DNA from 3 places in the Chryseomicrobium imtechense genome. Region 3 is predicted to be linked to each of the others. Evidence: riboswitches for the same ligand, from Rfam matches in the RefSeq annotation. Region 3 holds a riboswitch; each other region holds the start of a gene.

Region 1 (4,360 bases), on a different contig from region 3:
GCGTTTTGCTTCTAATCGCCAATCTTCAGGAATCGCATCATAGTGAGTCTCTAAACTCTCAAACCATCGCTCAATTTGTGGTAACTGATTCAAATCGGTAGTTGGCACCTCCGTGTCATGCAACCTCCTCCACTGCTCCACAAATAAACGAACACTCGTTCTCGTTTCGGGAAATCGGACATTTAGTGTATAACCAGGCGATATATCTTCCATAATATAGTAGCCGAAGTCGGTGTTTTTAAACAAGAGCTGTGGTACTCCAAACGTTCCAAAGGCCTGCATAGCAACTGCTTCATTTGTGAAATCAGTACCGGGTATACCAACCTTCAAGACAACAGACTTCCCCTTCATCGTTGCTCGGGCTACATAATTGTAAGACAGGTTCGAAAATGGCGTCAGTCCAGTCAATTCATGTAAACAGGCGATCTTCTCAAGTTGTTTCGGGAGTTCTACTAGCCACACCTCGCCTCTCTTTCCGAACGCAACCCGGATCTTTTCTTCAAAGCTCATGACGAAGTGCTCCACTCAAAAGGGGTCTGCTGGTAGACATAATAATTTAACCAATTCGAGAACAATAAATGGGTGTGAGAACGCCACGTGTTTTGAGGATCTTTTGTTGGGTCATCATCAGGAAAATAATTCTCTGGCACTTCGCACTCCAATCCTTTTGCGATGTCTCGCTCATATTCATCTCGTAATGTCGTCGCATCATATTCTAAATGACCAGTTGCCATGATGTGGCGTTGGTCTTTTGATTGCACCAAAAACACACCCGCTTGATCTGAAACTGCTACTACTTCAAGGGCTGGCTGCTTCAAGAGTTTTTCGTAACTGACCGTCGTATGACGAGAGTGCGGTGCCAAGAACGTATCATTGAATCCGCGAACAAGCGGACTATGAGGTGTTAACAACGAGTGTGGGTAAACTCCCGAACATTTCTTCGGTAAATCTTCTTTCTCGATAGTAAACTCGTGATAAAGCACGGCCTGAGCTCCCCAGCAAATCGATAACGTTGATGTCACATGCGTCTTCGCCCAAAATAACAAGGTCACAATCTCAGGCCAGTAGGCCACTTCTTCAAAGGGCATTTGCTCGACCGGCGCGCCCGTCACAATCATTCCGTCAAATCGTCGGTCTTTGATATCCTCGAATACTGTATAAAACTGATCCAAGTGACTGCTACTGACATTTTTCGGTTGATAACTAGCCATACGTAAAAATGTCACATTCGTCTGAAGTGGCGTATTTCCAAGTAAACGCAGTAACTGATGCTCGGTTTTCTCTTTTTCCGGCATCAAATTGACAATGAGTACTTCAAGTGGACGAATATCTTGCGTGTGCGCGCGTTCTTGGTCCATCACAAAGATATTTTCATCACGGAGTTTTTCAATTACAGGTAAATCTTTCGGCAAATTGATTGGCATTGGTTTCTCTCCTTAAAAAAACACTCTACCCATAACAAGGGCAGAGTGTCGGTAGTATTATCTTCCAAGTCAGCACTTGATGGAGGAAGCACCTTTCTGTCAAACAGAGGTTGCTGAAGCGTCACCGGGCCATGTCCCTCGACTTCTCTTGATAATGAATATGCAATTTTGTATTGATGCGATTGTATCAAACGCAATCGTAAAGTTCAAGCCTACTCTTCGATATCAAATATCAATTCGTCTTCATCGCTCAAACTGCTTCCATCTGAGAAGAATGCAGTCGTAGTCAATACGAGCTGTGTCGCTTCTTCCCCTTCTTCTGGCACCCAGCGTTCATCCGGCATGATTTCAAACGGAATCATGAGCGTTCCTTTTGATGCCGGATTGCCGACTGGCTCAAAGGATAGTTTTGCAATCAATTCACGTTTTTCTTTCTTGCATACTTCTAAACGGATGTCTTCTACCTCTTCTTGCTGCTCCAGTCCCTCGATGTAAATGGTGCCGGATAAATTGATGCCATGTTCGATATACGGGTGATCGACCACCGTATCGATTTTGATAAGACCTTTTTCAATATGGGATTCAAACGAGTTCATACTTACTCCACCTTATTCGTTTTCGATAAATATTCGTAGTGATTCTCCACAACCGGTTCATAACGATTATACCGCATTTTAAATAACCGGAAGAAGTGAGTTACGATTACTTTAACTATAGTATACCCTGGAATCCCAAGGATAATGCCAGGCACTCCAAATAAGGAACCTGCTGTTACAAGTACGAATATGATGGTAATCGGATGAATATGCAACGTTTTCCCCATAATCTGCGGAGAAATGAATTTTCCTTCAACAAGTTGCACGACCGTCCATACAGCAGCGAGTTTGAGAAGCATGAATGGCGACTGCACGAGCGCAATAATTACTGCTGGTGTTATTGCAATAATCGGCCCTAAATAGGGAACCACACTCGTCACCATTGCAATAGCACCTAATAACACTGCATATGGCATCTGGATGATGCTAAATCCGATGAACACCATAATTCCAATAGCTGCCGATACTAACAGCTGACCCTGGATATACGAACTGATTTGACGGTCAATGTCTGCAAACACTTGAGCCGTCTCCTCACGCATACGCGGAGGCAATAGACGTAAAAAGTATTGTGGTAACTTTTCTCCATCTTTTAATAAATAGAACAAGATAAATGGAACGGTAACAATCGCAAGTACAAAACTTGTAATCGCTCCAATGAATGAACTGATACCCGTTGCAACACGTGCGAACGTATCTTGGAAGAACACCGCCAATTGACTTGGTATCTCTTGTATCCACTGATTGATATCTGCTTCTAGTGAATTATAAATCCCTGAAAACATCGATGTTTGTAGCCATATTGTAATGTTATTAATGAGTTGAGAAAAAACTTCTGGGAAGTTCTCAACAAATCGAATGGTCTGATCTTTTAAAAATGGGAACACCAAGAATACAAGAAGTGTAATCAATCCAATCACTGCTAAGAACAGAATCAGTATTCCCCAAATACGAGGAACCTTTATTTTCTCAAGTAAACGTAGAATCGGACGTAACAAGTAATACAAAATAGTCGCCAAAATAATCGGTAACACGACATTCCCTAAAAATACGGTGAATGGATTGAAGACAAACGATACCAAATCAAAGATAAAAATCGTCAACCCAATCAGTAGAAGCAATAACAAAGCAAAGATTGTATTTTTTCCGCCTAAAAATTGAATAAAGCGTGTATCAAAAAAACCTGGTTTCTTGTCATCAAACATAGAGATCCTCCTACTCTAAGAACTCAGCAATTGCTGCTTGTGCTGCTTGTTGATCAATTTCGATGACGCTTCCTGCATGACTGTATGAATTGTAGCGGTATTCTCCTTCTCGAGGAATCGTTAAACGCTCTACTTCAGGGCTTCCGCCTAGCGCCACATCTAACAAGTAATTCAACTTATCTGTATTTGTAATATCCGTTTGAATGTACCCATTTAAAGCACCCGCAAACTTCGGAAGACGATGAAGATTGCCGACAGATGTTACTTCGTTAGAAAGTGCTTCAATGACAACTTGTTGCCGTCTCACTCGACCGAAATCACCTTCTTCGTCTTTTCGGAAGCGCGCATATCCTAGTAACTCTTGGCCGTTCAATTGATGCACCCCTTGTTTGAGTTCGACACCAATCTCTTCAGACATATCTTTTTCAACATCAATTTCGATTCCGTTTGGTGCAAGGATATCGACCATCGTCTCGAAACTTGTAAAGTCAATGAGTGCGTAATGATGAAGGGGAATGCCAAACATCCCTTCAATAGTCTGTCTCGTCAAATCCGCTCCACCGAGATAATAGGCCGTATTTAATTTATAAGATTGATACCCTGGAATCTCTGCATAAATATCACGCATCAAAGAGATGAGTCGAACATCATTGGATTCAGGATCCCACGAAGCTACCATCATAGTGTCAGTCCTAGACTTCTCTTCACCACGGCTGTCCACACCTAATAGTAGGACATTCATCCTTCCGCCGTCATAAGCGCTTCCGTCAAACGGTTCTGAACTTGCTTCCCCGTCCGCGATTTGGGTGCCTTGCCAGTACGTAAAAATTCCGTATCCAACAAGACCAATGAATAGAATAAAAATAAATGCAAAAATCCGTTTAAATGGCGAGCGACGTTTTTTACGACCTCTTAGCTCGCTTCGACTTTGTTCCATGGTAATAACCCCTTTCTATCTTTATCATAACGTATTCAAGAGCAACTAGTTTCATAGTTTGCTAAGAAGTGATAAAATTTTACGAGCACATCACATACTGGAGGGATTTTAATGGAAAAAGCAACATTTGCAGGTGGCTGTTTTTGGTGTATGGTCAAGCCATTTGATACGTATGAAGGGATTCACAAAGTAACGTCT
Region 2 (4,360 bases), on a different contig from region 3:
ATTAGCAACGAATCACGACGTCGATGCACTCTGGCTCGTTGCGGATTTGGCTAAATCTCCTGTTCAAGAGCACTCCGTGGATGTCGTATTGAATATTCTTTCTCCAGCAAACCATCAAGAGTTTAGACGTATACTGAAAGCTGGTGGGTACGTGGTGAAGGTGATTCCAAATGCACAGTACTTAGAGGAACTCAGGAAGTTCTTTTATGCGGGAACTGACAAAGAAACGTATGAAAACGAAGGCGCAAAAGAGCAGTTTGAGAAGACGTTGGAGACTGTTCATGTCAGTCGACAGAACTATAGTGTCGAGTTGACCGATGAGCAGTGGCGCGACCTCATTGCGATGACGCCTCTTACTTGGAATGCACCACCTGAGCAAGTGAACGAGTTTATCGAACTGGCGTTACCATCAGTTACTGTGGATTTGACGGTTTTGGTCGGGAAGTTGAAGAAAAGCTAATTGGACAGGGTCCGCTCCGAGGAGCGAACCCTGTTTTTTCTGTAAAGTGCGTGATTAGTTTCCATAATACGACTTCGGTAGAATAAATTGCGGTTTGGGTAGAACAAATCGTGATTTGGGTAGAATAAATCTTAGTTACGTCCGATGAACGCCCGCTCACCCACCCAAACTCTTTACGAACCCCACTCCGTTCGCTTCAATATCCACGATGTTAACAAGAAAATCGCCCCAACACCGATAGAAGACGCTGGTGGAAAGGGTGCATACGGTCCGAAATAGGGTAAGAAATAATTCGAGAGACCGATTGCTGCCATAGCAAGAGCTCCTAAAACAGCTGCGCCGACATATTCTTTCCAACGAGATTTCAAGCTTGCCTCTTCAAACGAGGTTTTGTGCAATTGACGGAACACTAAGCGGATCAAGAGCCACACAATGAACACCATCAACCCAACTTGAATCAACGATGGAATCAAGTAAATACGATCATCTGGCATTTCATCGAAGTAGGCAATCGCAGCCATAATAACCCCGCGCGCGATAAAGTAGTATGCGAGCAGCTGGAACGCCATGCGTCCCCAAAACTTCACCATGTCGCGTTTCTCTTCTTGTGGAATTTGTTCGATGACGTCATCAGCGTAAGCCTTTGGATCCTCTCCAAATACATCTTTTGCAGATTTTCCGTCTTCTTGTGCTTCAAGCAAGTGATCAAGCATATCCATCAAGACTTCTTCACTCTTTTGCTCGGACAATAGAAGCTTCGTTCGGATATAAACTATCAATTGCTCGTAATACACTTTATTTGGAACATGTAATAACTCGCGTTTTTCATTGTTCAGTTTGATTAACTCATGTGCTTTCATTCGCTTTCCTCCTTTAATAATGCATGTAGTGGGACAGACAGCAATTGCCACTCGTTGCGAATGGTTGCCAATGTGGCTTGTCCACTTTGTGTGATGGAATAGTATTTGCGATTCGGTCCAGACTCAGATGGACGCATTTCACTGACGATCAAGCCCTGTTTTTGCAACCGTAATAAGACCGGATAAATGGTGCCTTCTGGGACATCGGGAAGACCGGAATCCTGTAACTTCCTGGACAATTCATATCCATACACAGTTTGTTTATCGATAACTGCAAGAACACATCCGTCAAGAAAACCTTTCAGTAGTTGACTGCGAACTGTCATAGCGCTCCTCCTTGCTAGTTTGTAATGCAAGATAGCGGGGTGAAAAAATAGCTACTTGGTAATGCAAAGTAGTTAATTACAGTCTACTGTGTGAGAAATGGGAAGTCAACTAAAAGCTTGAAATTCTATTGACACATCTTCCTTCAATGCGTTAAAGTGGTAAAAAGCTTTGAAGACCGAACTAAATACGCAATTTCTTATCGCGAGAGGTAGAGGGACTGGCCCTACGACACCTCAGCAACCAGCTGCAAAGCAGTATGGTGCTAATTCCAGCAGAACCATTGTGTTCTGATAGATAAGAGGGATAGAATTGATTACACGCCTTCTTATTTTTAATAAGAGGGCGTTTTTCTATACCTTCCACTACTTAGGAGGAGTAAATATGACACATCAACTAGAAACCAAACTCGCACAAGCCGGGAACCGAAGTGACTCAGCAACCGGAGCAGTAAGCCTTCCTATTCATCTCTCAACAGCCTACATCCACCCAGGAATCGGGCAATCAACGGGGTATGATTACTCGCGAACTGCTAATCCTACGCGAACTTCCCTCGAGCTAACACTGGCGGACCTTGAAAGAGGTGATCATGGTTTTGCCTTCAGTTCAGGAATGGCGGCTGTTCACGCTGTACTTCAGTTATTTAAGTTGGGTGATGAGCTAGTCGTATCCGAAGACTTATACGGAGGGAGCTATCGGTTGTTCCATCAGTTAGAAGAACGGACGGGTTTACACTTCCGTTACGTAGACACTTCAAAGCTTCAGTCAATCGAGGCTGCCATCACTGAGCGCACAAAAGCAGTGTTCATCGAATCTCCAACAAATCCATTGATGAAAGAAACAGACATTCAAGCTGTTGCCGAACTGGCAAAAGGACACGAAATCCTGCTGATCGTCGATAACACTTTCTATACACCAATTCTGCAGCAACCGATCACGCTAGGAGCAGATATTGTCATTCATAGTGCGACGAAGTATTTGGGTGGCCACAATGATGTGTTAGCAGGTGCTGTTATTACAAAAGGACAGGCGCTTGGTGAGCAACTCACAATCATTCAAAATTCAATCGGGGCCGTACCTAGTCCGTTAGACTGTTGGCTGTTAGTGAGAAGTCTTAAAACGTTGGGCCTCCGAGTCGAGCGCCAACAACAAAATGCGCAGAAACTTGCAGAGTTCTTAACACAACACGTAGCAATTGATTCCGTGTTGTATCCAGGGAAAGGCGGAATGTTATCGTTTCGGTTACAGAAAGAAGAGTGGGTACCACAATTCCTCGAGGGTCTTACACTCATTGCATTTGCAGAAAGTCTTGGTGGAGTTGAAAGCTTCATCACCTACCCGACAACACAAACCCATGCCGATATTCCGGTAGCAGAGCGTGAACGAGTCGGAATCTGCGGAAGACTTCTTCGTTTTTCTGTAGGCATTGAACATGTGGACGATTTGAAAGCAGAACTGCAACATATTTTAGATGGGTTAGTAGGTGAAGCCGAATGAAACGACCGTTTTTGGAACAACTGCAAGACCGTGTTTTAGTGGCGGACGGGGCAATGGGCACACTGCTTTACTCGTACGGCGTCGATCACTGCAATGAAGAACTAAACCTTTCTCACCCGGAAGACGTCCTGCGTGTACATGAACAGTATATTGCAGCAGGAGCGGAAGTGATTCAGACAAACACCTACGCAGCGAATTACGTGAAACTCGCACGTTATGGTTTGCAAGAACAAGTGAAAGCCATCAATACAGCGGCAGTAAAACTTGCCAAACAAGCTGCGGGGGACGAGGTATACGTCCTTGGAACATTTGGAGGATTGCGTGGAATCAAACAAGACATTCCACTCGATGAAATCAAACGCAGTTTTAGAGAACAGCTCTATATTTTCTTAATGGAAGGCGTCGACGCACTGTTACTCGAAACGTACTACGATTTTGAAGAACTAAAAGCCGTTGTGCAAATCGCAAAGGCAGAGTGTGAGTTACCGGTTATCGCAGAAGTGTCGATGCATGAAGTGGGTGTATTGCAAAACGGCTATTCACTTGCACAAGCATTTGAAGAGTTGGAAGTTGCAGGAGCCGATGTTGTTGGTGTCAATTGTCGAATGGGTCCATTCCATATGCTGAGTGCTCTCAAGCAAGTTCCGATTCCCAAAAAGGCATTGCTCTCCGTCTATCCGAATGCGAGTCTTCCTCAAGTGGAAGAAGGTCGCTATTCGTACGCAGAAGAGTTTCACTATTTTGCAGAAATTGCGGAGGAGCTGAGACAACAAGGTGTCCACTTGATCGGAGGCTGTTGTGGAACAACGCCTGGCCATATTCAAGCAATCGCAGAAACTCTAGGCGACCGCACGCCGATTTCGACTAAACAAATCACGGCAAAAAAATCTGACCCACAAATCGAGCAAGTTTCAGCCGAGTCCCCACTACTTCAAAAAGTGCGGAAGGAAACGACAATTCTCGTGGAACTTGACCCACCAAAGCATTTAAATACCGACCGATTCTACGAAGGAATTCAAGCTCTCCATGAAGCTGGTGCCGATGCACTAACACTCGCTGACAATCCTCTAGCTTCTCCGAGAGTCGGGAATGATGCAGTGGCAGCCATCATCAAAGAACGATACGATGCCACGCCACTTGTTCATTTAACATGCCGTGATCGAAATTTGATTGGTCTCCAATCGCACTTAATGGGTCTCCATGAGCTTGGTGTACAAGA
Region 3 (4,360 bases):
GGAATCGCAACGCCGAATACAGAACCTTGCTCTGTTTCTACGTTCTCAAGTTTCCCTTCGATTGCAGCGCGAACCATAGCGCGTGTGTAAGAAAGTTTCATACGCGTTCCAACGCCATACTCTCCACCAGTCCAACCTGTATTGACAAGGTAGACGTTTGCGCCGTGTTCGTCAATTTTGTTTCCAAGCATCTCTGCGTATACAGCAGCTGGAAGTGGTAGGAAAGGAGAACCGAAGCATGTTGAGAATACTGGTTGTGGACTTGTAATCCCGCGCTCAGTTCCCGCAAGTTTTGATGTGAAGCCACTTAGGAAATGGTACATCGCTTGTTCTTTTGTTAATTTCGAGATTGGAGGCAAAACGCCAAACGCATCCGCCGTTAAGAACACGATTGTTTTTGGATGACCTGCAACAGAAGGCACCATGATGTTGTCGATGTAATCGATTGGATAGGCAGCACGTGTATTCTCTGTTAAAGAGTTGTCATCGTAATCTGCTTCACGTGTTTCTTCATTTACGACTACGTTCTCAAGAACAGTACCGAATTTGATTGCGTTATAGATCTCAGGCTCATTTTCTTCTGTTAGGTTGATACATTTTGCGTAGCATCCGCCTTCCATATTGAAGACGCCCGTATCTGACCAACCATGCTCGTCGTCACCAATTAAATGACGGCCTTTGTCTGCAGATAAAGTTGTTTTCCCAGTTCCAGACAGACCGAAGAACAATGTAACGTCGCCTTCTTCGCCTACGTTTGCAGAACAGTGCATTGGAAGAATCCCTTGCTCAGGAAGCAAGTAGTTCATAATACCAAAGATGGATTTTTTCATCTCACCCGCATACTCCGTACCACCGATTAGTACGATGCGCTCTTCAATAGACACCATGATGAAGGTCTCAGAGTTCGTACCATCAACTGCAGGATCTGCTTTGAACGTTGGAGCACTCACGATTGTGAATTGTGCTTCGTGGTTAGCAAGCTCTTCAGCGGTTGGACGAATGAATAATTGATGGGCGAACAAGTTGTGCCATGCGTATTCATTGATTACTTGGATTGGTAGGCGAGACGCTTCGTCTGCACCAGCGAACCCTTTAAATAAGAAAAGAGCATCTTTTGTTTGTAGGTAATCGACAACTTTTGCATATAAGTTTTGGAATACTTCTTTTGAGATTGGGCGGTTGACTGAACCCCAATCTACTTTATCACGTGAAATATCTTCATCTACCATATATTTATCTTCTGGGGAACGCCCCGTATACTTTCCAGTTTCAGCACGTAGTGCACCAGTTGAAGTCAGCATACCTTCACCACGAGCAGTTGCTTGTTCAACAAGTTCCGCTACAGATAGTTGCGTGTGGACTTGGTCTCCCGATAATAAAGACTGAATTGCGCTTTTTGTATCGATCGATTGCATAGGTTAAATACCATCCTTAAATAGATTTTCCGAAGTGACGGAATGCTAATATGTGAATTAGTATAACACATTAAACTAAATAGTCTACACTAATACGTCACTTGATTAGTGATTTTTTTGTGGGGACTTTCACACAGTTTTTTGTTGACTTTCGATAGGTGAATGCGTATGATGGAAAATTGAACGGATACTCTTATCCCGAGCTGGTGGAGGGGTCAGGCCCTATGAAACCCGGCAACCTCAATAAGATAGAGATGCAACACTTATTGAAAAGGTGCCCAACCTGAGACAGGGGATTCCCCTGATTGATAAGAGTGAAAGGTGCAAAGAAATCATCCTTTCCTCATTAGTGAGTGAAAGGATTTTATTATTTATGAACGCCTTCAACCATGCGCCAAATCCAAAACAGCTTCAAGTATTCTAGGCTTGCCATGGGGAATGAGTACCGGTTCAATTCACGGGAGCAATCCCGCAGGATCAAGAAGGAGGAAATATATCATGACACAACGTCGATTATTCACTTCGGAATCAGTAACAGAAGGCCATCCGGATAAGATTTGTGACCAAATCTCAGATGCGATCCTTGACGCAATCTTAACTGAAGACCCGAATGCACGTGTAGCGTGCGAAACAACCGTCACAACTGGACTTGTTCTAGTTGCTGGAGAAATTACAACATCTGCTTATGTAGACATTCAAAAAACGGTGCGTGAAACAGTTCGAGAAATCGGCTACACACGTGCAAAATTCGGTTTTGACGCAGATACATCTGCTGTTTTAACTGCAATTGATGAGCAGTCTGCAGATATCGCGGCTGGAGTAGACCGTGCACTTGAAGCACGCGAAGGGTCTATGACAGACGCTGACATCGAAGCTATCGGAGCGGGTGACCAAGGTCTGATGTTCGGATTTGCTTGTAATGAAACAGAAGAATTAATGCCACTTCCAATCAGCTTGGCGCACAAATTATCACGCCGCTTATCGGAAGTACGTAAAAACGAAACACTTGAGTACTTACGTCCAGACGGTAAAACACAAGTGACTGTTGAATACGATGAAAACGGCAAGCCAGTGCGTGTCGATACAATCGTAATTTCTACACAACACGCTCCTGAAATTACGCTAGAGCAAATTCAGTCTGATTTGAAAGAACACGTCATCAACGCAGTCGTACCGGCTGAGTGGATTGACGAAAACACGAAATACTTTATCAACCCAACTGGCCGCTTCGTAATCGGTGGACCACAAGGAGATGCTGGTTTAACTGGCCGCAAAATTATCGTTGATACGTACGGTGGTTATGCACGTCACGGTGGCGGTGCATTCTCTGGGAAAGATGCAACAAAAGTTGACCGCTCTGCAGCATATGCAGCTCGTTATGTTGCGAAAAATCTCGTAGCAGCGGGTCTTGCGGATAAAGTAGAAGTGCAACTTGCTTATGCAATCGGTGTAGCACAGCCAGTTTCAATTGCTGTGGATACATTCGGTACAGGAAAAGCAACAGAAGCAGACATGGTAACATGGATTCGCGAGTTGTTTGACCTACGCCCAGCGGGAATCATCAAGATGCTTGATCTTCGTCGTCCGATCTACAAGCAAACTGCTGCGTACGGACACTTTGGTCGTACAGACATCGATGTACCATGGGAAAAAACAGACAAAGCAGCTGAGTTAAAAGCAAAAGCTGGTTTATAAAATGAGGAAACTCCCGAGGAATTTACTTCCTTGGGAGTTTTTTTGTTATTCTTGCAAACCTTTATAGTATTGACCCTTTTCATGATACTCACGCACAATGCGCTCCATGTCCTTCTTATCTTCCTCATTGACAGCTCGCACAACCTTCGCTGGCCGTCCATATGCCATCATACCAGCAGGAATCATTTTTCCTTGAGGGACGAGACTACCGGCTCCAATAAATGCACCTTCTCCGATTTCTGCACCATCTAAAATGATGGAACCCATTCCAATCAAGGCACCTTTCCGGATAGTGCAACTATGCAGTGTCACTTGATGACCGACCGTTACTTCGTCTTCTATGACAAGTGGGAACTGAGGACTTTGGTGAAGGCAACAAAGATCTTGGATGTTGACCTTACGACCAATGCGTGTCGCATTGACGTCGCCGCGAATGATAGTGTTGAAAAATACTGAAGACCCTTCACCGATTTCTACATCTCCTGTGATGGTCGTGAAATCCGCAATAAACACGGACGGATGGATATTTGGAGTTTTTTCGCCAAATGGATAGATCATAACAGACTTCCTTTCTATACCCTTGCTATACTATAAAGTAAGTGTAGCAGAATGAGAAAGGGGAAGGTAGCCATGTGGATATGGGAAACCGAAAACCAACCGAAAGCCATTGTCGTTATCGTCCATAATGTATTGGAACATCATAGACGCTACGCATGGGTTATAGAATACTTACGAAGCAACGACTGCCATGTTGTCATGGGTGATCTTCCAAGTCACGGAGAAGCCGCGAAGAACAAAGGCCTCCATAATGAATCGATTGATGAATATGAACTGTATTTGGAGCGCGCCATAGAGTATGCGAGCCAATTTCATTTACCGATATTTTTACTGGGGCACGGATTCGGAGCCACGACGATTCTTCACTATATGCGAAAACCGAGAGAGTCGGTTGCAGGCCTTCTTCTGACAAGTCCTTGGATCGACTTAAAAGCAACCCCTTCGAAATGGTCAAACCGCTTAGCAAAACTAACAATCAATCAACGTCTTGAGTTCCCACTCGATGCTGAACTCTATATTTCGGATGCCGTTCTCCAACAAGAATATCAGGAAGACGAACTCGTACATACGACGGTCACTACGGAATGGTATGAAGCATTGCAAGAGCGAATGAAAACAGTCGGACAATCTTCACGCGAATGGACAGTGCCTGTTTGGTTACAACTGGCAGCAGAGGACAAAGTGATTTCAGT

Evidence for each region. Region 3 has a riboswitch for S-adenosylmethionine ahead of metK (methionine adenosyltransferase). Riboswitches for the same ligand answer to the same signal wherever they lie in the genome.
Region 1: another riboswitch for S-adenosylmethionine. It lies ahead of metA (homoserine O-acetyltransferase MetA); the one in region 3 lies ahead of metK (methionine adenosyltransferase).
Region 2: another riboswitch for S-adenosylmethionine. It lies ahead of AB5N96_RS07760 (methionine biosynthesis PLP-dependent protein); the one in region 3 lies ahead of metK (methionine adenosyltransferase).

What each region holds. Positions count from the first base shown of each region.
Region 1 covers NZ_JBGOBM010000019.1:2,202-6,561, reverse strand. Annotated here, with positions in the region: gene AB5N96_RS12870 (aminoglycoside phosphotransferase family protein) at 1-510, opposite strand, end outside; gene metA (homoserine O-acetyltransferase MetA) at 507-1,424, opposite strand; SAM riboswitch class I at 1,479-1,582, opposite strand; gene AB5N96_RS12860 (sporulation protein) at 1,637-2,020, opposite strand; gene AB5N96_RS12855 (AI-2E family transporter) at 2,023-3,225, opposite strand; gene AB5N96_RS12850 (LCP family protein) at 3,236-4,162, opposite strand; gene msrA (peptide-methionine (S)-S-oxide reductase MsrA) at 4,274-4,360, shown strand, end outside.
Region 2 covers NZ_JBGOBM010000006.1:111,791-116,150, reverse strand. Annotated here, with positions in the region: gene AB5N96_RS07775 (putative RNA methyltransferase) at 1-460, shown strand, start outside; gene AB5N96_RS07770 (DUF1129 family protein) at 634-1,320, opposite strand; gene AB5N96_RS07765 (PadR family transcriptional regulator) at 1,317-1,646, opposite strand; SAM riboswitch class I at 1,841-1,948, shown strand; gene AB5N96_RS07760 (methionine biosynthesis PLP-dependent protein) at 2,029-3,141, shown strand; gene AB5N96_RS07755 (bifunctional homocysteine S-methyltransferase/methylenetetrahydrofolate reductase) at 3,138-4,360, shown strand, end outside.
Region 3 covers NZ_JBGOBM010000004.1:198,148-202,507, forward strand. Annotated here, with positions in the region: gene pckA (phosphoenolpyruvate carboxykinase (ATP)) at 1-1,415, opposite strand, end outside; SAM riboswitch class I at 1,606-1,730, shown strand; gene metK (methionine adenosyltransferase) at 1,911-3,110, shown strand; gene AB5N96_RS05850 (gamma carbonic anhydrase) at 3,156-3,668, opposite strand; gene AB5N96_RS05855 (alpha/beta hydrolase) at 3,741-4,360, shown strand, end outside.